Regions from separate parts of the Mesorhizobium sp. B2-5-4 genome, predicted to be linked through region 2. Evidence: predicted binding sites of a transcription regulator. Region 2 holds the regulator's gene; each other region holds the start of a gene.
The links. The regulator LexA, encoded in region 2, represses DNA repair genes until DNA is damaged. The targets are predictions, from matches to a motif close to TGTTCNNNNTGTGTTCNG.
Positions count from the first base shown of each region.

Region 1: the regulator LexA is predicted to act here: its motif matches at 5,102-5,119, upstream of FJ492_RS19650 (2'-5' RNA ligase family protein).
Region 3: the regulator LexA is predicted to act here: its motif matches at 2,501-2,518, upstream of FJ492_RS16295 (single-stranded DNA-binding protein).
Region 4: the regulator LexA is predicted to act here: its motif matches at 3,273-3,290, upstream of parE (DNA topoisomerase IV subunit B).

Region 1 covers NZ_VFUR01000015.1:105,519-112,860, forward strand. The annotation lists gene FJ492_RS19615 (YbfB/YjiJ family MFS transporter) at 1-394, opposite strand, end outside; gene FJ492_RS19620 (propionyl-CoA synthetase) at 472-696, opposite strand; gene FJ492_RS19625 (LysR substrate-binding domain-containing protein) at 792-1,784, shown strand; gene FJ492_RS19630 (aminopeptidase) at 1,781-3,046, shown strand; gene FJ492_RS19635 (DUF488 domain-containing protein) at 3,061-3,417, shown strand; gene FJ492_RS19640 (ArsC family reductase) at 3,480-3,833, opposite strand; gene FJ492_RS19645 (nuclear transport factor 2 family protein) at 3,950-4,303, opposite strand; gene FJ492_RS19650 (2'-5' RNA ligase family protein) at 4,427-5,062, opposite strand; gene FJ492_RS19655 (fumarylacetoacetate hydrolase family protein) at 5,294-6,451, shown strand; gene FJ492_RS19660 (substrate-binding domain-containing protein) at 6,744-7,342, shown strand, end outside.
Region 2 covers NZ_VFUR01000001.1:434,801-442,142, forward strand. The annotation lists gene FJ492_RS02240 (ABC transporter substrate-binding protein) at 1-779, opposite strand, end outside; gene FJ492_RS02245 (GntR family transcriptional regulator) at 932-1,705, shown strand; gene lexA (transcriptional repressor LexA) at 2,113-2,856, shown strand; gene FJ492_RS02255 (ComEC/Rec2 family competence protein) at 2,850-5,303, opposite strand; gene gltX (glutamate--tRNA ligase) at 5,407-6,831, shown strand; gene gltA (citrate synthase) at 7,014-7,342, shown strand, end outside.
Region 3 covers NZ_VFUR01000011.1:154,827-162,168, forward strand. The annotation lists gene FJ492_RS16275 (hypothetical protein) at 543-794, opposite strand; gene FJ492_RS16280 (ATP-dependent Clp protease proteolytic subunit) at 932-1,537, opposite strand; gene FJ492_RS16285 (SRPBCC domain-containing protein) at 1,560-2,027, opposite strand; gene FJ492_RS16290 (metalloregulator ArsR/SmtB family transcription factor) at 2,078-2,392, opposite strand; gene FJ492_RS16295 (single-stranded DNA-binding protein) at 2,619-3,143, shown strand; gene FJ492_RS16300 (OsmC family protein) at 3,275-3,700, shown strand; gene FJ492_RS16305 (MarC family protein) at 3,718-4,347, opposite strand; gene FJ492_RS16310 (VOC family protein) at 4,446-4,823, opposite strand; gene FJ492_RS16315 (hypothetical protein) at 4,856-5,392, opposite strand; gene FJ492_RS16320 (AraC family transcriptional regulator) at 5,478-6,308, shown strand; partial or broken gene FJ492_RS16325 (SulP family inorganic anion transporter) at 6,345-6,618, opposite strand; gene gyrA (DNA gyrase subunit A) at 6,829-7,342, shown strand, end outside.
Region 4 covers NZ_VFUR01000011.1:19,449-26,790, forward strand. The annotation lists gene FJ492_RS15695 (FUSC family protein) at 1-1,100, opposite strand, end outside; gene parE (DNA topoisomerase IV subunit B) at 1,145-3,202, opposite strand; gene cpaB (Flp pilus assembly protein CpaB) at 3,440-4,363, shown strand; gene FJ492_RS15710 (type II and III secretion system protein family protein) at 4,454-5,839, shown strand; gene FJ492_RS15715 (hypothetical protein) at 5,844-6,113, shown strand; gene FJ492_RS15720 (response regulator) at 6,147-7,342, shown strand, end outside.

The DNA.
Region 1 (7,342 bases), on a different contig from region 2:
CGGCCGCGGCGATATGGCTGAAAACGATGCTGGCCATGAACACCATGACGAAGGCGCTCGCCAGACCGGCCAGAAAACGGATGGCGAGAAAGGCGGCCATGGCGTCGGTCAACCCCATCAGGGCGGCCAGCATGGCGCTGGCACCGAGGGCGACGAGCATCAGCAAACGCTCGCGTCCATGCGCCCAGTTGCCCGCCGCCGCCAACGCGCCGACGAGGTAGCCGAGATAGTTGGCCGAGGCGATCCAGCCGGCATCGGCCGGCGATAGATGCAGTTCCTCCATCATGCCGGGCAGGATCGGCGTGTAGACGAAGCGGCCGATGCCCATGGCGACGGCCATGGCGATCATGCCGGCGAAGGCGTAACGCAGCGCTGTCGATTGGGGCGAAGTCATTGCAGTGCACAATAAATGTGCGGGCGGGTGAAACAATCCGCCTTATGTTGGGCCAGTTCAGTACCCTGATCGCACGCTCAGCAGCGCCCGCTGAAACCGGCGCTCAGTGAAACGGTCTCATGCACGGTCCGGCGCGCCGTCAGCCGGAACGGCACATCACCGAGCTCGCGCTCCGACATAGCGTCAAGCGCCGGATGCGCAAGCGGATCGGTCAGCCACCTCAGCGTATCGATATCGCAGCGCGTGTCATCCGACGAACTGGCGGCGAACAGGACCTTCAGCGACGACAATATCCTCAGCATTTCCGGCTCCCGGGAGGTTCTCCCATCAATAAAGACAGCCGTTTCGGTGAGTCTTTCAATTGAGATTTCGGCCGGATCGGTTTAGAAAATCTCAAATGGCCATGCTCAACCGCGTTCATCTCAACGGCCTTCGCGCCGTGGAAACCGTCGCCCGTCTCGGCTCGCTCGCGAGCGCCGCCGGCGAACTCAATGTTTCCGTCAGCGCCGTCAGCCAGCAGATCAGCCGCACCGAAAAACAGCTCGGCCAGGCACTGTTCGAGCGCACGACGAGCGGTCTCGTGCTGACCGAATTCGGCACCGTCTTCGCGGCCCGCCTTGGCGCTGGATTTCGCGAGCTTGCCCAGGCCGTGGCACTGGCCGACGAAGCCAGCCAGTGCACATTGGTTGTTTCGGCGGCACCGGCCTTTGCCTCCAAATGGCTGCTGCCACGGCTGTCTCGGCACTTCGACCGGCATCCCAACGTGCTGCTGCGTATCGATGCCTCGGTGCGGCTGGCCAATCTCGATCACTCGGACGTCGACATTGCTATCCGGCTTGGCGACGGCAAATGGCCGGGCGGAAAGGCGGAGCTGCTTTTGGCGCAGGAAGTCTTCCCGGTCTGCGCGCCCGGGATTGCCAGAAAACTGACGTCGATCGGCGACCTCGCCCAGACCTGCGCCATCACCGACGAGCGGGCGATGATCAACTGGGAAAGCTGGTTCGCGGCAGCCGGCGTTCAACCCGTCACCTTCCAGAAAGGCGCGCGCTTCACCGACCCGATGCTGTGCCTGGAATCAGCAATCGCCGGCCATGGCGTGATGCTGGGCTGGCAATTGCTGACGGCCGATGCGCTGGCCGACGGGCGGCTGGTGGCACCGTTCGGAATCCGCGCCCAGAGCGGACTCGGCTACTGGCTGGTGACCTCCACCACCAAAGCCGAGAGCCGCAAGGTCCGGGACTTCAAAATCTGGATCAAGGAAGAGATCGCGGCGACGATGGCGCAGTTCGGATCGTCGGTCGCGGAGCCAAGCGGCGCGATCGCGGTGGAAAGCACCGCGGCACCGGTCTATGTTCAATCAGACATCCCACTACGACAGGCAGGATCATGACCACACATTCGCGCGGCGTTTCCGCAACGATCGACCCGGTGAAGCTCGACAGGCTGGCGGAGGTCGCAATCAAGGTCGGGCTGCAATTGCAGCCCGGACAGGATCTGGTGCTGACATCGTCGATCGCGGCGCTGCCGCTGTCCAGGCGCATCGTCGAGCATGCCTACAAGGCCGGCGCGGGGCTGGTGACGCCGATCTTCAACGATGACGAGATGACGCTGGCGCGCTACCGTTTTGGCGCCGACGCCGGCTTCGACCGCGCCGCCGGCTGGCTCTATGAAGGCATGGCGAAGGCCTTTTCCAACAACGCCGCCAGGCTTGCCGTGCGCGGCGAGGATCCGTCGCTGCTGTCGGCGCAGGACCCGGCGAAGGTGGCGCGCGCCAACAAGGCCAATTCGATGGCCTACCAGCCGGCGCTGGAGAAGATCACCGGCTTCGACATTAACTGGAACATCGTCGCCTATCCGGATCTGGCCTGGGCAAAACAGGTGTTTCCGGGCGAGCCCGACGATGTCGCCGTGGCGAAGCTCGCGGAGGCCATCTTTTCCGCTTCGCGCGTCGACGTCGAGGATCCGATCGGCAACTGGAAGGCGCACAATGCAGCGTTAGCCGAGCGCACCAAATGGCTGAACGAACATAACTTCCATTCGCTGCATTTTGCCGGACCGGGCACCGACCTGACGGTCGGGCTGGCGGATGGCCATGAGTGGATGGGTGGCGCCTCGACCGCCAAGAACGGCATCACCTGCAATCCCAATATCCCGACGGAGGAGGTCTTCACCACGCCGCATGCGAGGCGGGTCGAGGGCCATGTCTCTTCGACCAAGCCGCTGTCCTACCAGGGCACGCTGATAGACGACATCTCGGTGCGCTTCGAGGAAGGCAGGATCGTCGACGCCAAGGCTTCGAAAGGCGAGGACGTCCTGAAGAAAGTGCTCGACACCGACGAAGGCGCGCGCCGCCTCGGCGAGGTGGCGCTGGTGCCGCATTCCTCGCCGATCTCGGCCAGCGGCCTGTTGTTCTTCAACACACTGTTCGATGAAAACGCCGCCTGCCATATCGCGCTCGGCCAGTGCTATTCGAAGTGCTTCGTCGACGGCGCGTCGCTCAGCCAGGATGAAATCACGGCGCGCGGCGGCAACAAGAGCTTCATCCACATCGACTGGATGATCGGGTCGGACAAGATCGACATTGACGGCGTCGCCGGGGATGGCAGCCGCGTGCCGGTGATGCGCAAGGGCGAGTGGGCCCAGGGGCTCTAGCCAGCGGAGGTGTGATGGCCTTCGATATCGCGGTCAAGCGCGTCTATGAAGCACCCGGGAAGGACGATGGCCAGCGGGTGCTGGTGGATCGGATATGGCCGCGCGGCGTCGCCAAGAAGGATGCGGCGCTGGCGCTGTGGCTCAAGGAGATCGCGCCGAGTGACGAACTGCGCAAATGGTTCGGGCATGAGCCGGCGCGCTGGGCGGAGTTTCAGAAACGGTATCGTGGCGAGCTGGATGGGAATGAAAAGGCGGTGGCGCAACTGCGCGCCCTGCTCGGCGACGGCAAGGTGACGCTGCTCTATGGCGCCCATGACGAAGCGCATAACAACGCCGTGGCGCTGGCGGGGTATTTGCGAGCCCACGCATAACATCGAGGCGCCGGCGGGACAGAAGGGGGCGCGAAGGATCGCGGCGGGGGTGAGAGTCGGTTCTACTTCCCGCCCACCGCCCCCTCATAAACATCCGGCTTGAACCCGACGAGGATACTGTCGCCGACTTCCAGCACTGGCCGCTTGATCATTGTCGGTCTGGCCAGCATCAGCGCTTTCGCCTTCTTCTCGTCGAGGCCTTGCCTGTCCGCTTCCGGCAGTTCGCGAAACGTCGTGCTGCCCTTGTTGAGCAGCTTTTCCCAGCCGACCTTGCCGACCCAGCCATTCAGCCTGTCTGCCTCGATCCCTTCCGCGCGATAATCGTGGAACCGATAGGCAACGTCATGGCTCTCCAGCCAGACGCGCGCCTTCCTGATCGTGTCGCAGGTGGTGATGCCGTACATGGTGATCGTCAAAGCGTGGTCCTCTGGCTGACAGTCGAATCCGCCCACAGCCTAAAACTGCCCTTCCCGCTTTGCCAGCAAATCGTAGGCGCGAAGTGGGCCGGAACCGATCGTTCCGGCCCGGTAGCTCAATAGTAGAATCGCTCTTCGGTGATCTTGCCGTTCTTGACCGTGTAAAGGCCGACCTCATCCATGGTGACACGCTGGCCCGTGGCCTTGGGCGTTATGTCAAACGTGAAGCGCACCGCGAACTGGTCACCATTGACATAGGGACCCTCGACCGAGCCGCCATGGACTTCGTTGTTCTCTTGCCACCACCGGCTCTTCTCCTTGAGAGCCGCTTTGCCGTGGCTGACGGCCATCGGCCCCTCCATGGCTTCGTAGCTGGCGATATTGTCGGCATTGTACTTCTCGGCAGCGCCTTCATTGTCACCCTGCTTGAGAAGCTCGGTGAAATCCTTGGCAATTTCCGCTGTCGTCATTTGTGTTCCTCCTGTTCAGACCCATTGCAAATAGGGAACCGCCTGCTGGCCGACCATTGCCGGACCGTTCGATAGCTGACATGGCGCTGTCAGGATGGGTGAGGCGGGCACGAGGACCAACCTCTAGATCGCGGGCCGGGCATCGTCCTGGCCGTTCAGTTCCCAACGCCCGTGCACTCTGTAGGCACGCTTCCGAATAAGACTGTGGACCAGCACAAAATCCCGTACAGTCCAGCCGACCGGATCGATTGATCGTTCGCGTATCCTGGGAACACGCACTTCGTCGCGAAGCAATGTGACGTGCGGTTCGATGGATTTCGTAATGAAAGGCTTCAGCGGACTGTCGGAAATCACCGCGGTGAGATCACGCCAGAACGTCTGCAGCGCCGGATTGCCGTCGCTGCTACGCAGAACCAGAGCACCACCACCAAAAGCCGCCAACCGATTGAAGGAAACCTCGAAAGGTTTTGCAACGATCATCGAGCCTATATGCCGGGCGATTTCAACCAGCTCTTCTGGAAATTCATGATGGTCGCCGAGACCGACGAGCGAGATATGGATGTGCTTTTCCGGAACGAACCGACCCTGTAGTTCGAACTCTCCACTCAAGGCGACAGCCTTTCGCGCGACCATGGCCGCGGTCGCACTCTCAGCAAGGATAGCGAAGAATATTCGATTATGAAAATGTCGCTCGGCCTGCTCCCATCGGAAAAAGGTCTGGCCGTTCCTTGCTGTCCCGAATGCAGGCTGCCCACTCACAACTGATCTCGTCCGGCACTTGTATCCGATCGCCCAATCTAGAACAAAACAGGAACAAATTCAAGTACTGAATGACACAGGCGTCGAAGCGCCGTCGCCGCAGTCGCAAATCGGTCTCTCACAGACAACACGGCAAGTGGACGACCCAAAGGGGGATAGACCTTTGGCAGGAATCCGGTGAAAGTGCCGCGCCAATCCGGCAAACCGCAGCGATGACCGAGGACCGTCCGCATGACCAACCCGACACATCTGCCCGCAGAAGGCCTGTTTGTCGGGCGCGCCAGGAGCGGCGATGTCTCGCATCCCATGGTGGTTGTCGTGCGCGACGGCACGGTTTTGGACATCACGTCGAGCGCGGCGCCCACGGTGCGCGACGTTTGCGAATTGGCCGATCCGGCCGGCCATGTGCGTTCGGCCAAGGGCAGGCCGGTCGGCCTGCTCGACGACATCGCGGCCAACAGTTTCGAAGCCATGCGCGATCCGGCAAAACCCTTTCTGCTGTCTCCGGTCGACCTGCAGGCGATCAAGGCATCCGGTGTCACTTTCGTCGTCAGCCTGCTCGAACGAGTGATCGAGGAACAGGCGCGCGGCTCGGCGGAAAAGGCCGACGCTATCCGCGCCGACATTGCCGGCCTGATCGGCCACGACCTGTCGAAGCTCAAGCCCGGTTCGCCCGAGGCGATGGAGATCAAGGCCAAGCTGATTTCGCGCGGCGCCTGGTCGCAATATCTGGAAGTGGGCATTGGGCCCGATGCCGAGATCTTCACCAAATGCCAGCCCATGGCCTCGGTCGGCTTCGGCGCCGATGTCGGCCTCCACCCGGTGTCGACCTGGAACAATCCGGAGCCGGAGATCGCCATGATCGCCGCCTCAAGCGGCAGGATCGTCGGCGCTACCATCGGCAACGACGTCAATCTGCGCGACGTCGAAGGACGCTCGGCGCTGCTGCTCGGCAAGGCCAAGGACAACAACGCCTCGGCCTCGCTTGGCCCTTTCATCCGGTTGTTCGACGACACGTTCTCCATCGCCGATGTGAAGCAGGCCGTCGTGCGCCTGAAGGTCGAAGGCGACGATGGATTCTCGCTGGAGGGCGCAAGCTCGATGGCCGAGATCAGCCGTTCGCCGGAGGAGCTGGTTGCGGCGGCCATGGGGCCACACCACCAGTATCCGGACGGGCTGGCGCTCTATCTCGGCACGATGTTCGTGCCGTCGAAGGATCGCGGCGAAAAGGGCAAGGGGTTCACGCACAAGGTCGGCGACATCGTCACCATCTCGTCGGAAAAATTCGGCGCGCTGGTCAACCGCGTGCGGCTGTCGGCCGATTGCCCGCACTGGACCTACGGCGCCAGCCATTTGATGCGCGATCTCGCCAAGGCCCGCCTGCTCTAACCGGCTCTTCGGGGGCTTTCGCCCCAGGTGACCGCCCGAACTGGCCAGGACAATCCGTCAGGCTGAGCCTCGGCGACAATCATTCGGCTGCCTGGAAAAAATCATCCCAACTGATGCGATCTGATGGGGTCGTTGATGGCGCCCCGTCAGGCGCCGACTACATCTGCAGATGGAGGCTTGCCATCCGTCGAAAAAGGGAATGCTCTTAGGCATCCGAGCGGCGCTGGCAAAAGACGCAATCCGGCTGAAACCGGAACAAGGGACGGATCATCTTCAACCGGGAGGAAATCAAATGCTGACGAGATTAAGACTTGTGCTCTACGGCCTGCTGATCGCGCTGACGGTCATTCCGGCAGCCGCGCAGGCCAAGACGTTCTACTGGATTTCACATGGCGGACCGGCCGACCCGGTCTGGACCTACTTCCTCGCCGGCGCCAAGCAATGGGCCAAGGACACCGGCAACACCGTCAACACCTCGTTCCACAATGGAGACGTCGCCTCGCAGCAGGAAGCGGTGCGAGCCGCCCTCTCGGCCAAGGCCGACGGCATCGTCACCACCAGCCCCGACCCGGGCAGCCTTGTCGAGATCGTCAAGGAAGCGCGCGCGGCCAACGTCCCGATCATCAACTTCAACACGCCCGATCCCAAGGCCAATTTCAACGCCTATGTCGGCGGCGACAACGTCACCTTCGGCAAGCATTGGGCGCAGTACCTGGTCGACAAGGGCCTGGTGAAGAAGGGCGACTTCGTCTGGATGCCGGTCGAGATCCCCGGCGCCACCTACGGCGTGCAGGAAGAGGAAGGCATCAAGAGCGTCTTCGGACCGCTCGGCATTACCTATGAAGTGACCGAAGCGACGCTCGACCAGGCCGAGGTGATCAACCGCATGGT
Region 2 (7,342 bases):
GGCACGGTGCCGTTGCGGACCGCGCTGTCATCGGCGTTGACGACCGGGATACCGGCCTGGCGCGCGGCGGCCGAGACAGCTGCGATCGCCGGCTGGATCAGATTCGAGGTCGGTCCGTAGATCACATCGGCTTTCCCGGCGAGCGAGGCGATGCGTTGCTGAATGTCATTGACGTTGTCGATGCCGACTTCCACGACCTCGAAACCGGCGGCCGGTGCCGCCGCCTTGATCTTTTCGATCAGGGCAACGTCGTTGGCTTCACCGGGATTGTAAGGCACACCAAAACGCTTGCCGTTTGGTAACAGCTTCTTGGTGAAGGCCATCACCGCGGCAACATCCTGAAGATCGGTGGCGCCAGTCATGCCTTCATCACCCGAGTCCCACGACGGCACGAGCTTGGCCGCCACCGGATCGGTGACCGCGGCAAAGACGATCGGAATGCCGGAGCCCGCGAGCGCTTTCTTGGCGATTTGGGAGACCGGCGTGGTGATGGTGTAGATCAGCTTGGGCTGCTCGGCCTGCAGCTTTGCGATCATCTGCGGCACCAGCGATGCATCGAAATTGGTATGGCTCTCCGTATAGACGACGTCCTTGCCGTCGACGAAGCCGTTGTCTGTCAGCGCCTTCTTGAAGCCGGCTATGGCGGCGTTCAATTGCGGATGCTCGCCAAAATTGGCGATGCCGATGCGGATTTGATCGGCGGCGGCACTGCCGGCGCTCACCACCAATGCGCCGGCCAAGAACAAACCCGACAGCCAAGCGGATTTCGACTTCAACATCATTTCCTCCCAGATTTGATCGACGCCGCTTCCAGCGCGGCTACTGCGGCGATCATGGTCAGTCCGCCGGCCCGTGTCAAACATTATATATAATTCTTGCCATGCCCCAACATCATATATAATTTTCTTTGCCAGACCATGGGTGGACCGCGATGCAGGATCAAACGATCTCCACAAAGACGGAGGCAGCCTATCAGCTGTTGCGGCGCGATATCCTGACGACGCGCCTCATGCCCGGGGCCCCGCTCAAGCTGAGTGCGCTGCGCGGCACCTATGGTGTTGGCTGGACGCCGTTGCGCGAAGCCTTGTCGCGGCTAGAGGCCGAACGCCTTGTCACCGCCATCAGCAATCGTGGTTTTACCGTCGCTCCGGTATCGCGGGCCGAACTGGAGGACCTGGCACGCGCCAGGATGGTGGTCGAGATACCCCTGTTCCTCGAATCGATGGAAAAAGGCGGCAAGGAGTGGGAGGATGCCGTTGTCACCGCCCACTACCGGCTCTCCCGTTGCAAGACCGCGGTCGACGATCCTTCGGATGCGGCCGTCGATAAATGGGACGAGAACCACGAAGCTTTCCATGCGGCGCTGCTGAGCGCGGCGACTTCCAATTGGCTCATGCGATTCCGCTCGACCATCGCCGATCAGCTGCGACGGCATCATCGTTTTCTCGGCCTGGCGCCGACATTGCGGGCCGCGGCTGGCCTGAAGGACGGTTATGAAGAGGCAATGGAGGCATTGTGCGAAGCGATTGCGATCGAACACCATACAGCGATCATGGAAGCTGCACTCGATCGTGACGTCGAGCGGGCCAAGGCGCTGATGACGGCGCATATCGGCTATACCCTGCACGTCTATGTCCATAGCGAAGACAGCGGCGCGACCAAATACGCCGCCCGCGCCGGCAGCTTGCAAGCGGGTTCCGGGTGACTTCAATGCTTGCGCGACGCCTATTGGCATGCGCTGGCCGGAGTGGGCCAAACGCCTGGGTCCATCGCCGCCCCTAAGCTACCAATCGTTGGCGTTTTGATTTCGTTTCGTTCCGCGAATAATGGATCCATAAATTGTACAATCCACCCGCGAAGAGCCCCCCGAAAGACTGATGCCAAGGCCCATCAGTGGATAGGCCACAGGCCATTAACCAAAACGATTTCAATGCCTGCCGATCGTGGAAAGGATCGGCCTCAGTCCGCTGTCGCGGCAAAAAACTTCAGACGCGTTAACAAATTCATTAAACTTTAAACGGTTGCGGAACACAACTGGAACGGATAGTGTTTGTTCTGGGTTTGTTTTTTCGATTCTGGTCAGACCTTTCGTTCAATGCCTTGGGGGCCGCCATGCTGACACGCAAGCAACATGAACTGCTGATGTTCATCCACGAACGGCTCAAGGAAAGCGGGATACCGCCCTCCTTCGACGAAATGAAGGAAGCGCTCGATCTTGCCTCCAAATCGGGCATCCATCGCCTGATCACGGCGCTGGAGGAACGCGGCTTTATTCGCCGGCTACCCAATCGGGCGCGCGCGCTGGAAGTGCTGCGGCTGCCGGACTCGATCGCGCCGGGCCTCAATGCGGCAAAGAAGTTCTCGCCAAGCGTCATCCAGGGCAGCCTTGGCCAAGGCAGTCTCGGCCGCCAGATCAGGCCGGCGACGGCGCCTTCCCGCCTGGCCGCGGCCGGCAACGACGATGATGCGGTTTCAGCCGTGTCCATCCCGGTCATGGGTCGTATCGCCGCCGGTGTGCCGATCGATGCTATCCAGCATCAGACGCATTCGATTTCGGTGCCGCCGGACATGATCATGGGCGGCGAGCACTATGCGCTGGAAGTCAAGGGCGACTCGATGATCGAGGCCGGTATCTTCGACGGCGACACGGTCATCATCCGCAATGCCGATACAGCAAGTCCGGGCGAAATCATCGTGGCGCTGGTCGACGAGGAGGAAGCAACGCTGAAGCGGTTCCGTCGCAAGGGCGCCTCGATCGCGCTCGAAGCCGCCAATCCAGCCTACGAAACACGCATCTTCGGACCGGATCGGGTCAAGGTGCAGGGCAAGCTCGTCGGGCTGATCAGGCGCTACTGAACTGGCTTGCCATCGGGCTTGTCGGCCTTTTTATAGGGGGCCAGCCCCCTCGCCTCGCGTGAGAATTTTCGCTGCTCGTGCCAAGGCCGGTATGGTCCGTCGACGGCGAATTCGATCTCAGCCGGCGTCGTGGCCGATTGGGGATCGAAGAAAACGGCGGCACTCCCCTTGCGGGCGAGCTGGCGTTTGGTGACGACGAGAACCAGCGGATTATGACAGGTGTCATAGGCGGTCGCGTCATTGACGACGATCAGGTCGGCGAAGGCGCAGGCCTTCCAGGTGTTCTTGCGATCCTCGACATAGGCGATGATCGCGCCGGAAGGGTGCCTGGCAAGGCACAGGCCTTCGCGGCAATAGAACGGCGATCCCAGCGGCAGGTCGGTGGGAGTGGCAAGATCGAATTGCCCGTCCGTCTCCTCGAACATTTCCGGTAGGACGATTGTTTCGGAGATCAGAGCGCGTTTCCAATTGTCGGCTGCGAATTCGTTCGGACGTTCCCGGTTGACGGCCAGTTCGCCATTGCCGATCGACAGAGCCACCAGCCGCGCATCTTCCGAGATCAGCACATCGGGCGCGCGCGTGTGCGACACAGTCAACAGACCGGCAAGCGCGAATGGCACCGCCGTGAGCCGGAGCCACGTCGTCGCCATCGTCGCGATGACCAACGCGACGGTGACCAGCAGCACGGATTGCTGCGAAATCAGCCCGACTCCATCGACCGGAGAGCGCTCCGATATCCACGCCGATATGGCGATCATCGCTGTCAGGCCCTTGCCCATGAGGTAGAGAGCCGGCCAATCCAACCCGAACGGCATCAGCAACGCGCTAGCGACGGCCAGGAACATCACGATCGACACGATCGGCATGACGGCCAGATTGGCGAACAGGCTGAGCGGCGACACCCGCTGGAAATGCCAGATGGCAAACAGTGCCGTCGCGCTGCCGGCGATGATGGACGTCATGGCCAATCCACCTGTCGCCAAGAGGAATTTTCGCGTCAGAAACCCGGGTAGGGATCGCTTTGGCGGCGGAGGCCTCGTCTTTCCCGCATGGTGGTCGGCCCAGCCGGCATAGGCGCCAACCAAGGCTGCGGTTGCCGCGAACGACATCTGGAAACTCGGGCCGACGACCTCGTGCGGCGAAACCAGGATAACGGCGATCGCCGAGATCGCCAGATTGCGCATGGTCAGCGCCGCGCGATCGAACAAGACGGCGATCAGCATCACCGCCAGCATGATGAAGCTGCGTTCGGCCGCGACGACGACGCCCGAAATGACGAGATAGGCGGCGATCGAAAACAGTGCGGCGGCGGCGGCGTATTTCTTCACCGGCCGGCGCGCGGAAAACCCTGGAAACAGCGCGAAGGCGCCGCGCAGCAGACCCATGATGGTGCCGGCCACCAGCGCCATATGCAGACCTGAAATCGAGATGATGTGATAGATGCCGGTGCGCCGCATCGCTTCGTTGATTTCATCGGGAATGCCGGCCCGCACGCCGACGATCAGCGCCGCCGCGATCTCGCCTTCGGCGCCGCCAATGCTGCCCCTGATGTGGTCGGCGATGGCTTCGCGGGCATTTTCGATGCCTGAAAACACGCGTGCCGGCAGCGGCATCTCACCGGCTTCGGCGGAGACGACCGTTGGATTGCCGAGAAAGAAGCCGCTGCCGCCGATGCCGGCGAAATAGCTGTCGAAGGAGAAGTCGTAGCTGTCCGGCCGCACCGGGCCGGTCGGCGGCAGCAGTTTGGCATAGCCTGTGACATGCGAGCCGGCGGTCATTTCGGGCGGTATCTTGCGTGCCGAAAGCCGGACCCTTTCAGGCGCGTAGCGCAGTTTCGGCCGGGCGGTCGAAATCACGTCCATGGTCAGCCGGATGCGGCCGCTCTCCATCTCCTCGAGCGAGATCACGCGACCGGTCAGTTGCGTCGAGATTTCCGAGCCCAGCATCCGGGTTCCGGCTCGCCATGTTTCGACCTTCGCCGCAAGCAGGCCAAGCACACACAACAGCAGTGCCATGAAACACAGATGGGTTTTCGGCCAGGAGCGCGAGACGAATGCACATACCGCCGCCAGAACCACGACCGCGACAGGCTTTGCAAAATCGGGCTCGGACGCCAGCGAAAAGTAGCAGATCGCCCCAACGGCCAGGCAGACCGGCACCAGCAGGAAGGCGACGCCCCGGTCGAGTTCCAGCTCCGCCGCCTTGGCCACGCCGTGACGCAGGCGAGGAAAGGATATCGGGCCGATTTGCCGGCGCACGCGCACAATTCTGCGTGCGGCAGGAGATGGAGTTGGCGCTGGGCTATCCGCCTGCAGCGGCTGGGTTGCGGGCGCAGCCACGAGCGGCGATGGCAGCGGGATCGCAGGAGGCGTCGCAAACAGGGATCGCTCGCTGACGCCGACAATGGCGCCCTCGCCCCGATCCGAGCCCCGGCCTTGTCCAGTCATCGGGTCTGCCCCTTGCGCCCTCGACACCCTATGCTACATGAACGCGCGACGCGCGAAAGTCCGCGCGCTCCGCACTCAGCTTCAGACGTTCTCCGAGAGTTCCATGCCCGACAAGGTCATCACCCGTTTTGCTCCCTCGCCGACCGGCTATCTGCATATCGGCGGCGCGCGCACGGCGCTGTTCAACTGGCTCTATGCCAAGCACACCGGCGGCACGATGCTGCTGCGCATCGAGGACACCGATCGCGAGCGTTCGACCGATGCAGCCACATCGGCCATTCTGGACGGCCTGACCTGGCTCGGCCTGTCATGGGACGGTGACGCGGTGTCCCAATTCGAGCGCGCGCCGCGCCACCGGGAGGTGGCCGAGGAGCTGGTGCGCCTGGGCAAGGCCTATTACAGCTACGAGACTTCAGCCGAGCTCGAGGCAATGCGCGAGGCAGCACGCGCCAAGGGCCTGCCACCACGCTACAACGGCCACTGGCGTGACCGCGCCCCGTCGGAGGCACCCGCCGGCGTCAAGGGTGCCATCCGCATCAAGGCACCGACCGAGGGCGAGACGGTGGTGCAGGACCGGGTCCAGGGCGAGGTGCGTTTCCCCAACAAGGATCTCGACGATTTCATCATCCTGCGTTCGGACGGCAACCCGACCTATATGCATGCCGTCGTCGTCGATGACCACGACATGGGCATCACCCATATCATCCGTGGCGACGATCACCTGACCAATGCCGCACGCCAGACCGTGATCTACAACGCCATGGGCTGGGACGTGCCGTCGATGTCGCACATTCCGCTGATCCATGGCGCCGACGGCGCCAAGCTGTCGAAACGCCATGGCGCGCTGGGCGTCGAGGCCTACCGCGCCATGGGCTATCTGCCCGAGGCGCTGCTGAACTACCTGGCGCGCCTGGGCTGGAGCCATGGCGACGACGAGATCATGTCGATCAAGGACATGATCTCCTGGTTCGATATCGGCGACGTCAACAAGGGCGCGGCGCGCTTCGACTTCGCCAAGCTCGAGGCGCTGAACGGCGTCCATATGCGCCGCATGGCCGACACCGAATTGTTCGACATTTTCATCGCCACCTTGCCCTATCTGGAGGGTGGCCCGGCGATGGCGGCGCGCCTCGACGAGAAGAACAAGGCGCAGTTGCTGGCAGCACTTCCGGGCCTGAAGGAGCGCGCCAAGACGCTGGTCGAGCTCGTCGACGGCGCCGGCTTCCTGTTTGCCGCGCGGCCGCTGCCGATCGACGACAAGGCGGCACTCGTACTCAATGACGATGCCCGCAAGATCCTGCGCGGCGCTCACGAAGCTTTGAACGCGCTGTCCGGCGACTGGACAGCCGCCACGGCCGAGGCCGCGATCCGTGACTATGCGCTGGCTGGCGGCCATAAGCTCGGCGCCGTGGCCCAGCCGCTGCGGGCTGCCTTGACCGGCAAGAGCACGTCACCAGGCGTTTTCGATGTGCTGGCCGTGCTGGGGCGTGAGGAAAGCCTGGCGCGCATAGCGGATCAAATCGATTAGCAGCAAACTGGCCTAAGAAGATTGGCATTGAAAGGCGCGTTTCGCAGTGCAACATTAGGCTTGGCCCAATCTGGCACGCAACTCCTAGAATGCGGTGGCGAATACGCGCATTGCGGTGATTTCGACGTGTCGCTCTGCGGAATTTGCCTTTGCCGGCATGAGGAAACAAGAAGGAGTTTGCAATGACCGAAGCTGCGACAAAACTGGATGTGGGCGGCCAGGAGGCCACTGCAACGCTGCAATTCGCCGGCAAGACTCACGAATTCAAGGTGCGAAGCGGCTCGGTCGGACCTGACGTCATCGACATCGCCTCGCTCTACAGCACCACCGGCGCCTTCACCTATGACCCCGGCTTCACCTCTACGGCAAGCTGCGAGTCGGAGATCACCTTCATCGATGGTGATGCCGGCATTCTCCTGCATCGGGGCTACCCGATCGACCAGTTGGCCGAACACGGCGACTTCCTCGAGGTCTGTTACCTCCTGCTCTACGGCGAACTGCCGACCAAGGC
Region 3 (7,342 bases), on a different contig from region 2:
AGGCCGAACATGCTCCTGACAAAACTGTGCGGAAACTGACCTGGACGTAACCTTCCGGTGATCACATTTTTCCGTAACCGGCTATTGATGGTTGACGCGGCCAACTCACGGGAGCAGTCTTCGGAAGTCAGCGAAGCTGGCCGTCTTTCGATGGCCTCGCCGCCCCAAGGCGGCCTGCGAGACGCCGCAGGCATTTGCGATTGCGCTTCGCCACGACGATGTCGCAACGGACACAGGAGCGGAGCATGACGCCACCGGATAGTCCCCCAGGGCTTCAGTTGTCACTGGAGCCGCGGCAGGCATAAGTGCCAGAGCAGGCGTTTGCGCCACCCGACAAACCGTGACCTGCCGTATTCGTCAAAATCAGAGACTATTGGTCGGATCGTCGGCTGAATGCCGCGAAGCATCCGAAATCAAACGCCGGCAGTACACTCCCGGGAAGCATGGATTAAGAATCCAACAAAAAGCCCCGTCCGTTTGCCCAAGGCACGGCGGGGCTGTTTTTGGGCGTGGGCTTGAGTTCGCAGGCCTCCGACCTCGGCCTACCTTGGCGGCTTGATCCCGCCAACTCCGACATCGACCGTGATGCTGCCGGAAATCCTGACATCCGTATTGCCGATCTTGAACTGCCCATTGCCGCTGCTGGGGAACGCGTCGTCGGGTTCGGGCACCGGGGCCGGCTTGGCGATGCGATAGTCGCCGGCCACGCCGGGCAGGGCGCTCTTTCGCGCTGACGATGAAGCGTCGTCGGCAAGTGCCGAACTGGACGCAAGGCCGACGATTGCGAGCACCATGGCGCCGGTGACACGGTGCGATGTTCTGGGTCGATGAGTGTCGGTCATTCCTCTTTTATAGGGACCTGCCGCCACCGGAACCAGACCGATATCGTCAAATCTTCGACACCTAGCAGGATTTGATCTGGGGCTCTGCCTCACGCCGCTTTCTTGCGGGTGTCGAAAACATGGTCGACAATGCCCCATGCCTGGGCCTCGCGGGCAGTCATGAAATGGTCGCGGTCGAGCGTGCGTTCGACCTCTTCATAGCTGCGGCCGCAATGCTGGGCGTAGAGTTCGGTCATATGGCGTTTGGTCTGGCCGATGCGTTCGGCGTGCCGTTGGATGTCGGAAGCCTGGCCCTGGAAGCCGCCCAGCGGCTGATGCAGCAGGATGGTGGCGTTCGGCAGCGCGATGCGGCGCCCGGCCGAGCCTGCCATCAGCAGGAACGATCCCATCGATGCGGCAAAGCCCATGCACACGGTCGAGACCGGGCAGCTGATATATTGCATCGTGTCGTAGATGGCGAAGCCGCTGGTCACCATTCCGCCCGGCGAGTTGATGTAGAGCGAGATCTCCTTCCCGGGATTGTCCGATTCCAGCGACAAAAGCTGCGCGCAGACCAGCGCCGAGACGTCGTCGTTGATCTCGCCGTTGATGAAGACGATGCGCTCGCGCAGCAGTCGCGAAAAAATGTCGAAGGCACGTTCGCCGCGGCTCGATTGCTCGATCACCATCGGCACAAGGCTGGCAACACCACTCATTTCTCTTCTCCGATTTCCGTGTTCAGGCCGCGCGCGGCAGCAGAAGGCGTGGTGTGTTCGCGGCAATAGGCTTTCCGGCCCCGCGCAGCGAAAGCCGGCAGCCGGCCCCCGCCATCGCAACAGCGGGCATCGCCTTGCGGGCAAAGCCGTCATGGACGATGCGCAGATGCGTGCCGCCGGAAATGGTACGGGCGAGTGTGAAGGTGACGGTGCTGTCGAGCGGTTGCGCCGCATCGTCGGACTGCTCCCGCCAGGAATAGCGCAGCAGGCGCTCGGGCTCGGCGTCGAGGATCTCGCATTCGATCGGCGCGTCAGGCCCGGCGAAGGCAAAGCGGCTGCCGGTCCGCGGACTGATGTCGTTCGGCATCATCCAGGCGGCGAGCAATTCCGGCACGGTCAGCGCCCGCCACACTTTTTCCGGCGGCTCGGCAAGGTCGTATTCGAATTCGAGCGCCTCTGGAGCGACCTTGGTTTGGTTTGCGTCTTTCATTGATCGCCCGTCTTTCATTGATCGCCCGTCTTTCATTGATCGCCCGTCTTTCATTGATCCATGTCCTTCAAAACGGCCTTCAGTTTTTCAATGCGTTCCGGCCAGAACGTCCGATAGCGTTCAATCCAGGAGAGCAGCGGGGCAAGCCCCTGCGGATCGGCGCGATAATAGGCGTTGCGGCCGGCCCGCCGCTCGACCACCAGGCCAGCGCCGCGCAACACCGCCAGATGCTGGGAGACGGCCGGCTGCGACACCGTGAGGCCGCTGCGCAGTTCCGACACGCTCATCTCGCTCGCCGCGAGACGCTCGAAGACGGCGCGGCGCGTCGGGTCGGCCAAGGCGCGGAAAATCTCTGCTTCGATCATGACGAAAGCATAAGTCGATACTTATCGATTTGGCAAGCACTGTTTTGAGACCCATATGCAGCGTTCGGGCATTGCTGCCATTCCTTGACAATTGGGGGCAATGCACATAGGAACGAAAAGGGAACAAAAACCTTGTGGGAAAAGCCAGCCTTGGCAGGCGGCCAATATCGGCAGCCTGTAAGGTGCTGCGACAAAAATTTGTTTCGGATGAGCGCGGAGAAATATCATGGCGGGTAGCGTCAATAAGGTCATTCTGGTCGGCAATCTCGGGGCGGACCCTGAAATCCGCCGCCTGAATTCGGGCGAGCCGGTCGTCAACATCCGCATCGCCACCTCGGAAAGCTGGCGCGACAAGAATTCCGGCGAGCGCAAGGAAAAGACCGAGTGGCACAATGTCGTCATCTTCAATGAGGGCATTGCCAAGGTGGCCGAGCAATATCTGAAGAAGGGCATGAAGGTTTATGTCGAGGGCCAGTTGCAGACGCGCAAATGGCAGGACCAGACCGGTGCCGACAAATACACGACCGAAGTCGTGCTGCAGAAATTCCGTGGCGAACTGCAGATGCTCGACGCGCGCGGCCAAGGTGAGGGCGGTCAGGTCGGCGGCTACAGCGGTGGCGGCAGCAGCCGTGGTTCCGATTTCGGCCAGTCGAGCCCGAACGAAGGTTTTAGCCGTGGCGGCGGTGGCGGCTCCAAAGGGGGCGGTGGCGGTGGCTCGTCGCGCGAGCTGGACGACGAGATACCGTTCTGATCGGAAGCCATACCAAACGGCGAATGCTTGTTGCTTGAGATGCCCCGAGGGTCCTGCACGGACTTTCGGGGTTTTGCATTGTTGATTTTGAGCCGACAGTCGGCGCGATCAACGACTGAAAGGATGGAGCGATGAAGGCACGTGTCAAATGGGTCGAGGAGCGCACCTTTGTTGGCGAATCCGGCAGCGGCCACAAGGTCGTGATGGGCACGGCGTCCAGCCCGGAAGGCAAGACGCCGGGACCGAGCCCGATGGAGCTGGTGCTGATCGGCACCGGCGGCTGCTCGGCCTATGACGTCGTGCACATCCTCGAGAAGGGGCGCGAGGCGGTCGAGGACTGCGTCGTCGAACTCGACGCCGACCGGGCCGAGACCGACCCGAAAGTGTTTACCCGCATCCATATGCATTTCATCGTCAAGGGCCGTGCGCTGTCGCGCGACAAGGTCAAGCGCGCGATCGATCTTTCGATCGACAAATATTGCTCGGCTTCCGCCATGATGGCCAAGACGGCCACGCTTACGCATGATTTCGAGATCGTCGATACAGCGGCGAAGTAGGTTGAGCGGTATACCGCTCAACCGGCCATCAGCGCCTTGATGCCATCTGCCACGAACTGCACGGCCAGGGCCGCCAGGATGACGCCGAGCAGGCGGGTCAGGATCGAGCGGCCGGTCTGGCCGAGGATGCGGTCGATGCGTTCCGATAGCACGAACACCAGATAGGTTATGACGAGGCAGACGAAAATGATGCCGACCAGGGCCGCCTGCGCGGCAAAGCCCTGAAACGAGCCGGAGAGCAGCACCGTCGCTGAAATCGCGCCAGGCCCGGCGATCAGTGGGATCGCCAGCGGGAAGGCGGCGATGTTGTGGATCATGTCCTTGGTGATGGCGACGTCGCCGATCTTCTCCTTACGGTCCTGCCGGCGCTCGAAGACCATTTCGAAGGCGATGAAGAACAGCAGGAACCCGCCGGCGACGCGGAACGCCGGCAGGGTGATGCCGAACACCGACAGGATAGAGGCGCCGGCCAGCGCAAACAACGCCATCACCAGAAAACCGATGATCGAGGCGCGGACGGAAACTTGGCTGCGCTCCTCGCGATTCATGCCGCGTGTGACGGCCAGGAACAGAGGCGCCAGGCCGGGCGGATCGATGGTCACGAGAATGGTGACGAAGGCATTGAACAGGCTGTCGAAACTCGGCATCGCTGACCCTCCCACCGGGCCAGGCCCGTACCCGCATTGGTAGTGCAAAGCCCGGTCGGTGGGAACTGTCAGGACTGCGAAACTACAGCTCTCGACGGTTAGCCGGCAGTGCCGCAATAGGCCTCCAGGCGATAGCCGTCCGGATCGACGACGAAGGCCGCGTAGTAGTTCTCGCCATAGTCGGCGCGCAGGCCCGGCGCGCCATTGTCGCTACCGCCTTCGCGCAACGCTCCGGCATGAAAGGCATCGACGCTATCCCGTGTCGGCGCCGCGAAGCAGAAATGCAGGCCGGATTTTTCGTCCGCCGGCACCGGCCGCGCCGCCTCATTGACCCATAGCGCGACACCCAGGGCGCCATAGCCGAGCGAACCCGGCGATTGGCTGACGCAAGTGAAGCCGAGCGGCATTAGCGCGGCATCGTAGAAACGTTTGGAGGCGGTGACGTCGCGAACGCCGATCGAGATATGATTGAACATCGTTTTCTCCATTCTTACAATGCTTTGCGGTGTCAACTTCTTGCTGATCGGTGCGCCAGGAATTCCACCTCGGGCCGCCATGTCGCACCATCGTCCTGTGAACGTTCGCCGAGCCATCGGAAGGAATTTTCGGTGATCCGCGAAAAGCTCCAGCGCACGGAGGAGCCGGTGTCATCGGCGCCGACCTGCACGATGGTGTCGCCTTCGGCGCGGCCGAGCTGGCGGCTGAAATACTGGTTGCGCGGGTCGCTCCAGAAAATGTGCCAGGCGTCGACGCGGGGGTCATAGACCCGCAGCGTCGTGCCATAAAAAGTCCATTTGCCGAGCGACGGCGAGGAACCGGCGTCACGCGCGGGCAGGATCCAGACATCCTGGATCGCCCGGCCTTCCAGAACCCAGCCGAAATGCACCTCGCCACGTCCGGTCAGCACCGTGCCGTCCTCGAGATGGCGCGAGGCGTCAAACGTCCAGGCACCGACGAAGCGGCCGTAAAGGTTCAGTTTTTCGGCGAGACCTTCCATCGGTCCGGGACTGTGCAAGGCTTCGGCAAATGAGGATTGGTCGAACACGGCAGCGGCCTCTTCTTGTCAGGAGATCGCCAAGAATAAGTGCTGGCAGGGTTCTGGGCTTGGGAAAAATTGCTATATTTTGGCCATGACGGCGACCGCGGATACCCTTGCATCCGGACCCGGTTGGCACGTGGCGGATGTAATCTGCACGGCCAGCGCCGGCGATCGGCCATTCGAGGAAGCGCATCGGGATTTCTGCGTTGCGGCCGTCACCAGCGGCTCGTTCCGCTACCGCGCGCAGCAAGGCACGGCAGTGCTCGCGCCAGGCAGCCTCCTGCTCGGCAATTCCGGCACATGCTACGAATGCGGGCACGAGCACGGCAATGGCGACCGTTGCCTCTCCTTCCATTTCGGGTCGGCCTATATGGACCGGATCGTGGCCGACGTGCCGGGCGCCAGGACGCTCAGCTTCGCGGCGCCACGCCTGCCGCCGTTACAGGCCTTGGCGCCGCTGCTGGCCGAGGCGGAAGCCGCGCGCGACATGGCCGACACGGACGCATTCGAGGAACTCGCCCTGCGCGTCGCGGGTGCCGCCGTGGCAACGCTCTCCGGCGACACGCATGCCGGGTGCGATCCAAGCCGCCGCGACCAGAAAAGGGTTGCCGAGGCGGTGCGGCGGATCGAACTGGATGCCGACGGGCCGATCTCGCTTCCGGCGTTGGCGGATGAGACTGCGACCAGTCCCTATCATTTCCTGCGCATCTTCCGGCAGGTCGCCGGCATGACGCCCTATCAGTACCTGCTCAGGACCCGGTTGCATCGCGCGGCGGTGCGATTGCGCACGTCCAACGATGCCATCTCGGCAATTGCTTTCGAGGCCGGCTTCAACGATCTGTCGACGTTCAATCGCCGGTTTCGGCGTGTCATGGGCGAGACGCCGGGCCGCTATCGCGCCAGGCGCGCGGGCCGCGGCTGAAAAATCGCGTCACACCCGCGGCATCAGTCCATGATCGGCCAGCATGGCGAGGCCGCCGGCAAACAGTGGCGTGACCGTCGAATCCGCGCTCGCCGAAAGGTGGCGATTGGCGCCGAACAGGGCAAACGCCACCGAACCGGCGACAAAGGCGAAAAAGCCGAGCTCTGGAGCAAAACCGCCGAGCCTGGCTGTCGCCATCTGTTCGGGAATAGCGATCGCGGCCAGTGTCGCCCGCGATCAGGTCACCATTGAGATCCCGGGCCTGCCAGCCGCTCAGCGCCCGGAAAGGCGGCCATAGGCTCCAATTCATGGTGATCGCGGCTTTTGCTTGGGGAGTTGGTCCATTGCCGGCTTTTGCCTTGGCGGCGGCGAAAAGCATAATGGCCATATCGTCGCAATTAGCGGTATCCTTTTGAAATCACCACCGAAAATGACACTGGAAAAGTGCCGTGAACGTTGGAGTTTCGGCCGTGCTTCCTATATAAGCGGGCAGTGATTCCTGATTAGATTGTGATACGATTTGACCGACCAAAAGACACCGCGCGGCGCCGACGGCGGGCCTACCGGCATTGAACCCATCTCCATCATCGAGGAGATGCAGAGTTCTTATCTCTCTTACGCCATGAGCGTGATCGTCAGCCGTGCGTTGCCCGATGTGCGCGATGGCCTGAAGCCGGTGCACCGCCGCATTCTCTATGCTGCGCATGAGAGCGGCTACCACTGGAACCGCAAATATGTGAAATCGGCGCGTCCGGTAGCCGACGTGATGGGTAAATACCATCCGCATGGCGATGCCTCGATCTATGACGCCTTGGTGCGCATGGCGCAGGATTGGTCGCTGCGCGTGCCGCTGATCGACGGGCAAGGCAATTTCGGCTCGATCGATGGCGATCCGCCGGCGGCGATGCGCTATACCGAATCGCGCCTGACCAAGGTCGCGCACGAGCTTCTGGAGGATATCGACAAGGACACCGTCGATTTCCAGGACACTTATGATGCTTCGGACACCGAGCCGAAGGTTCTGCCGGCGCGCT
Region 4 (7,342 bases), on a different contig from region 2:
AAGGCCGGCTGCCGGCTGCCGGGACCTCGTCGGCGACTGACGGGCGCGCGCAAAGCGTCGAGGCCACGAAGCACCTGTTTCAGCGCCTCGGCAAAATCGGCCGCGATGGTGAGGCGGGTGATGGTGCCGACCCTGTCCTCACCCTGTTCGGTCGAAGCATCGGGTATTTGCCGTGCTCTGATCGAGATCGCGTCGAGTCGTGCCAACCAGGGCGAGGTGTCGTCCAGCGCTCCCGGCTTGGCTGCCAGTTCGCTGACAAGGGCTTGCAACTCCGAGCGCACCGGGATGAGGGCTGCGTTTTTCGGAGCGGCATGCGAATAGAGCGCGCGCGCCGCCGAAAGGGCCGAGAGCAGCTGTCCGATGGTGCGTCGCACCGGATGCGCGCGCGGCGCGAAGCTCGCCGCTTCGAGCCTGGCATAGGCGCGCATTTCGCCAAGCGTCTGGGTGTCGGCGACAAGCTTCCGGTGCAGGCCGATGAGGGTTGCCCGGTCTCCGCCGGAGAACGCACCGCCGGCGTAAGTGGCGAGGTCGAGAATGCAGCGTTTCAGCCGCGAGATAATGGCGTCGCTGGCCAGTTTTGGCAGGATCAGCCGGCTGGTGAGGCCGGCGCAAACGATGCCGAGCACGATCTCGGCACAACGCGCGACCGCGAGGTCAACGACCACATGCGGCTGTCCGAAAGCGGGCAGGCCGATGATCATGGCGGTGTAGCCGGCAAGGGCGGCGCCATAGGCCTCGGGATTGCGCAGCAGCGACGAGACGAAGGTGCAAATGCCAATCCAGACGGCAAGCACCGTCACCAGAATCCAGGGGCCGGTGCCGAACGCCGTGGTGATGCCGATTGCCGCGATACCCCCGGCAAGTGTGCCGAGCAGCCGGTAAAAGCCTTTCGCCAGCACCATGCCGGCAACCGGCTGGGCGACGATGAACACCGTCATCATCGCCCATTGCGGATGGTCGAGCTTCAGCGCATAGGCGGCGAGAAGCGCGATCATGCCGGCTAAAACGGTGCGCAGGGCGAAAATCCAGTCGGAGCGCGTCGGTTGCGTCAGCCCGGCCAGGCTCGTCTCGAAATAGGTTTTCAGCCGCGCCCAGGTCACATGCTGGTCTCCATGTCAGGAACGCAAGCTAAATTCGCCAGCGGCTAGATATCCAGCACTTCCGTCTCGGCGAATTCGGCGCGTTCCTGGATGAAGCGGAAGCGAGCTTCGGGCTTGGTGCCCATCAGCTCATCGACCCTGTCCTTGGTGGCAGAATCGATTTCGTTCACATCGACCCTGAGCAACGTGCGCTTTCTCGGGTCCATAGTGGTTTCCTTGAGCTGCGCAGCCATCATCTCGCCCAGGCCCTTGAAGCGGCCGAGCTCGACCTTGCCGCGCCCGGTGAATTCGGTGCGCAGAAGCTCGTCCTTGTGCGCGTCGTCGCGGGCGTAGGCGACCTTGCCGCCTTGCCTGATCGAGTAAAGCGGCGGCACCGCCAGGTAGAGATGGCCGCCGCGTACCAGCGCCGGCATCTCCTGGTAGAAAAAGGTGATCAGCAGCGAAGCGATGTGGGCGCCGTCGACGTCGGCGTCGGTCATGATGATCACGCGGTCGTAGCGCAAATCCTCGTCACGGTACTTTGACCGCGTGCCGCAGCCGAGCGCCTGGATCAGGTCCGATATCTGCTGGTTGGCGGCCAGCTTGTCATTGCCGGCGCTGGCGACGTTGAGGATTTTTCCGCGCAGCGGCAAGACGGCCTGGCTGGCGCGGTCGCGCGCCTGCTTTGCCGAGCCGCCCGCGGAATCGCCTTCGACAATGAAGAGTTCAGCACCTGCCGCCGCGTTCTGCGTGCAATCGGCGAGCTTCCCCGGCAAGCGCAGCTTGCGCACAGCGCTCTTGCGCGACACCTCTTTTTCCTGGCGGCGGCGCACCCGCTCATCGGCGCGCGCGATCACCCAGTCGAGCAGCTTCGAGGCTTCCTGCGGATTGTCGGCCAGCCAATGGTCGAACGGGTCACGGATCGCGGTCTCGACGATGCGTATCGCTTCGATCGTCGCCAGCCTGTCCTTGGTCTGGCCGACGAATTCCGGCTCGCGGATGAACACCGACAGCATGCCGGCGGCCGAGATCATGACGTCTTCCGAGGTGACGATCGAAGCGCGTTTGTTGCCGACGAGGTCGGCATAGGCGCGCAGGCCGCGCGTCAGCACGTTGCGGAAGCCGGCCTCGTGGGTGCCGCCTTCACCGGTCGGGATGGTGTTGCAGTAGGAATTGATGAAGCCGTCGCCGCCGAACCAGGTCACCGCCCATTCGAGCGAGCCATGGCCGCCTTGCTTATCGCTCTTGCCGGCGAAGATTTCGCGCGTCACCTGGAATTCGTCGCCGAGCGACGCTTTCAGATAATCCTTGAGGCCGCCGGGGAAATGGAATTCCGCCTTGGCCGGTGTCTGATCCTTTTCCTTGATCAGGGAGGGATCGCAGGTCCAGCGGATTTCGACGCCGCCGAACAGATAGGCCTTCGAACGCGTCATGCGGTAGAGACGCGCCGGCTCGAATGCCGCGCCTTTGCCGAAAATCTGCTCGTCGGGGTGGAAACGCGTCCTGGTGCCGCGGCGGTTGTGCACCTCGCCCAGGTGCTCCAGACCGCTTATCGGAATGCCACGTGAAAAGCGTTGGCGATAAAGCTGGCGGCCGCGCGCGACTTCGACTTCGAGATGATCCGACAGGGCGTTGACGACGGAAACGCCGACGCCGTGCAGGCCACCTGATGTCTCATAGACCTTGGAATCGAACTTGCCGCCCGAATGCAGCGTCGTCATGATCACTTCGAGCGCGGGCTTCTTGAATTTCGGATGTGGATCAACCGGGATGCCGCGGCCATTGTCGGTGACAGTGAGATAACCATCGGCTGAAAGCTCGACATCGATGAAGGTGGCGTGGCCGGCAACCGCTTCGTCCATCGAATTGTCGATGACCTCGGCGAACAGATGGTGCATCGCCTTGTCGTCTGTGCCGCCAATGTACATGCCCGGCCGCCGGCGCACCGGCTCCAGGCCTTCGAGCACCTCGATGTCGGCGGCGCTGTACCCCTCGCTGCCATCCTTGGCAGCGGCCGGGCGCCTGGCGGCCGCTTGCACCAGCGGGTCGGCCGGGCGCGCCGGCGTGCGAACCGGTTGCTGCTGCTTGCCCACATTGCCGAAGAGATCGTTGTTGTCGTCCATGCCAACCATAGGGTCCGGTGCTGCGAATCACCCGTCGATACTGCCACGCTTTTCGGCGCCAGGCGACGGAGGTTCCTGTTACGTTCGGGGATTTAACCCCTCTTACTCTAAAACCATTCGATAACCAAGCAGGCGGAAATCGGTCGAATGCCACCGCACAAGATTCCCGATTCTTTACCAATGCGGACTAGCGTGAGCCCAACATAACAAGAAACGACGGGCATCAGGGGTTTCGGCGTGAGGGGCAAGGCCATAACGATGATCGGCATCGCCGCCGTTTTCGGCGCGATCTCGATCTTTGCCGCGGATTTCTGGGTCAAGAGCCAGGCCAAGGCCGATGCCCAGGAGAAAACGGCGTCGATCTCCGCTCCAGCACCCAAAATAGAGTTCAAGACCATCGTGGTGGCCAATGCGCCGTTGCGTTATGGCATGGAGCTCGACCGCGCCAAGCTCAGCGAAATTCCGTGGCCGCAGGAGTCCCTGCCGCAGGGGGCCTTTGCCACCATCGATGGATTGCTCGGCGAAGGGGGCCGGGTCGTGCTGTCGCCGATCGAGGTCAATGAGCCGTTGCTGCTCTCCAAGCTGTCGGGACCGAACGGTCGCGCGACGCTGTCCAATATGCTGACGCCCGGAATGCGGGCGGTCACCATCCGCACCGACGAGATCGCTGGGGTCGGTGGCTTCGTCACGCCGGGCGACCGGGTCGATGTCGTGCTCACCCGCGATGCCGGCGAAATCCAGGAAGTCGCCAAGAACGCGCAAGGCGCGGCCGGCTCGACCATCACCTCGGAGATCGTCGTTGCCGACGCCAAGGTGCTGAGCGTCGGGCAGGGCGCCGACGAGCGCCAGACGACGCCGCAGGTGGCCAATTCCGTGACCCTCGAGGTGACGACCGAAGGCGCGCAGAAAGTGGCGCTTGCCCGCACGGTAGGCACGCTGTCGCTGTCGCTGCGCTCCGCCAGCGAAGGCGGCGACGGCAAGAACGGCGTCACCACCATCTCGTCCTTCGGCGGATCCGTGGCTTCCAATGCCCAGGCCGCCGCCGGCTCCTTGTTCGATGCCATCGCCAAGGAGCCGGAGAAGCCGAAATTCAAGACGGTCATCGTGACGCGCGGCACGCAGGCCGAGGAATACCAAGTCCCTTCGCGGGACCAGAAGTAAAGACCGGTGGGGACCGGGCGGGACGGGATCATGGTGATGCACACCCTATATCGAATGACGAATCTGTTGCGTTTCGTGCGCGCCTTGGCCATGGCGGCTTCACTGGCCGCTAGCGGCATGCTCGCCTTCGTTGGCGCGGCCAGGGCGGACAACGACATCGTCTATGTCTCGTCGACCAGGAATGCCTCGATCAAGGTCGCGAAGGGCAAGCCCAAGACGATCATGACGAGCGCGGCCTTCTATCAGATCGTCATCGGCGATCCGGAGATCGCCAACGTCAACCCGCTGACCGACAAATCCTTCTATGTGCTGGGCAACAATCTCGGCACCACCGGCATTGCGCTGTTCGACGAGAAGAAGCAGCTCGTCGGCACCGTAGATATCGAAGTGACGCTCGACACCGACCAATTGGCGAGCACCATCCGTGCCAGCGTGCCGGACGCCAAGATCAAGGTCGGCTCGGCCAATGGCCGCGTGGTGCTGTCGGGCGAGGCGGATGACGCGGTCGCCGCCGAAAAGGCCAACAAGATCGCCACCCGCTTCTCCGGCAATGAGGAGGTGATCAATTCGGTCAATATCTCCTCGTCGCAGCAGGTCCAGCTCAATGTCCGCTTCGTCGAGATCAACCGCCAGGCCGGGCAGGACCTGGGCGCGAAATACAGCGCCAATTTCGCCTACGGCTTCGGCGGTCGCGATGTCTCTCTCGATCCGGGCTCGGTGCCGGCGGCGGGGACTGGCGAGATCATTGGCCGGCTGCTGTCCAATGGCGTCTCGATCGACATCGCCATCAAGGCGTTGGAGGAGCGCGGCCTTGCCCGAAGGCTGGCCGAACCGAACCTGATTGCCCGATCCGGCGAAACGGCGAGCTTTCTTGCCGGCGGCGAATTCCCGATCCCGGTTTCCGAGGACAATGGCAAGATCTCCGTCAGCTACAAGAAATACGGCGTCAGCCTGGACTTTACGCCGACCGTGCTGAAGGACGGCTTGGTCAGCCTCGACATCGCGCCGGAAGTCTCCTCGATCGACGCTTCGGCGTCCTACAATATCGGCAACATTTCGGTGCCGGGGTTCATCGTGCGCCGCGCCAAGACCTCGGTCGACCTGAAGAACGGCCAGAGCTTCATGATCGCCGGGCTGCTGCAATCCCAGAACGACATCACCACGTCGCGCATTCCCGGTCTCGGCAAGATGCCGGTGCTGGGGTCGCTGTTCTCGTCGAAATCCTATCAGCGGCGCGAGACCGACCTGGTCATCATCGTCACACCCTATCTGGTCAAGCCGGTCGACCCGTCGAAGAAATTGGCTGTGCCGACCGATGGCACGCAGCCCGCCAGCAACGTCGACTATTTCCTCAACAACACCGAGGAGGTGAAGGCGTCGGACACCAACCGTGCGCTGGCGCTGGCTGACGGCAGCGCCGTGCGGGGCGCTTCCGCGACTAAAGTCGGTCATTTCCTCGACCTGCCGAAGGACTGAAATCATGCGTCTGGTCCTGAGATCGAGCATCGCCCTGCTTCTTGCCGGTTTGGCAAGCGGCTGCACCAGCGACGACTATCTGCGCAGCGAAGGCGTGACGTCAGTCGCCGGTGAGGCGCAGGCGGCCAACACCGTCATGCAGATGGTGGACCCGTGGAAGTATGGGGTCCAGAACACGAGGCTTCTCGTGCCCGCCAAGCGCGGAACCGCCGAACCGGTCACACCCGATCAGGCGGCCGGCGCCAAGGCAGCGCAAACCACCACCGGCAACTGATCCAGACGGCGATCGACCTCACAGGCGGCGAGAATGGCAAACAGCACCAAGAAGATCCTGCTCGTATCGACAGACCGGACCTTCGCGCAGGACACGAAGACCGCCTTTGCCGCCTCCGAGATCATCCAGCTCATGACGGTTGAGAAGAACGTCACCGAGCTGCGCGGCGAGGTCCAGGAAGCCGAGTTCGGCGTCGTTATCGTCGACATGGATGCGGCGAAACTGGAAGAAATCGAGTCCCTGCAGCGCGTCATGCGCCGGCTCGAGGGCAAGGCACCGGTGGTCGTGGTCACCCAGGAGTTCAACGCCGCCGCCGTGCGCATCCTGGTGCAGCTCAAGGTCGCCGACTTCCTGGTCAAGCCGATCACCACGGCCGACCTCGTGCGTTCGGTCGTGCGAGCGTTGCAGGGGCCCGGGCGCGAGGAAAACACCGAATCGCAGATCTATACCTTCATGCCCGCCGCCGGCGGCGTCGGCACCACGACGCTGGCGCTGCAGACCGCGTTCCAGCTGCATCATTCGGTGACGCGCGGCGCCTCGACCTGTGTGGTCGACCTCAATTTCCAGCAAGGTGCCTGCGCCGAATATCTCGATCTGGAGCCGCGTTTCGACATCACCGAGATCGAGAACCAGCCCGAGCGCCTCGACCGGCAATTGCTCGATGTGATGCTGTCCAAGCACGCCAGCGGACTTTGCGTGCTGGCGGCGCCGACGCATCCGGCTGAAATGCGCTCGTTCAAGACCGATGTCGTGGTGCGCATGCTGGACCTCGTTTCGGCCTATTTCGACAATGTCGTCATCGACATGCCGCGCACCTGGTTTCCGTGGACGGAAACGGTGCTGCTCGGTTCCAACAAGCTCTACATCGTTGCCGAAATGACGGTGCCGTGCCTGCGCCATACGCAGCGGCTGATCCAGGCCGTCTACGAGACCGCGGGCAAGGAAGTGAAGCCGAACGTGATCGTCAACCGTTTCGAGCAGAAGATGTTCGACAACGGCATCAAGCAGGCGGATGTCCAGGAAATCCTTGGCGAGCATTTTGTCGGCGGCATCTCCAACAACTACCGGCTGGTGCGCGAGGCGGTCGATCGCGGCGTGCCGCTGCACGAGATCGATCCCAATGCCAATGTCGTCAACGACCTGAAGAAGATCATCCTCCCGGAAGAGGCAGTGGCGACGGCGAGCAAGTCGAAGTCACTGTTCGGTTTCGGTAGGGGCCTCTTGAAAAG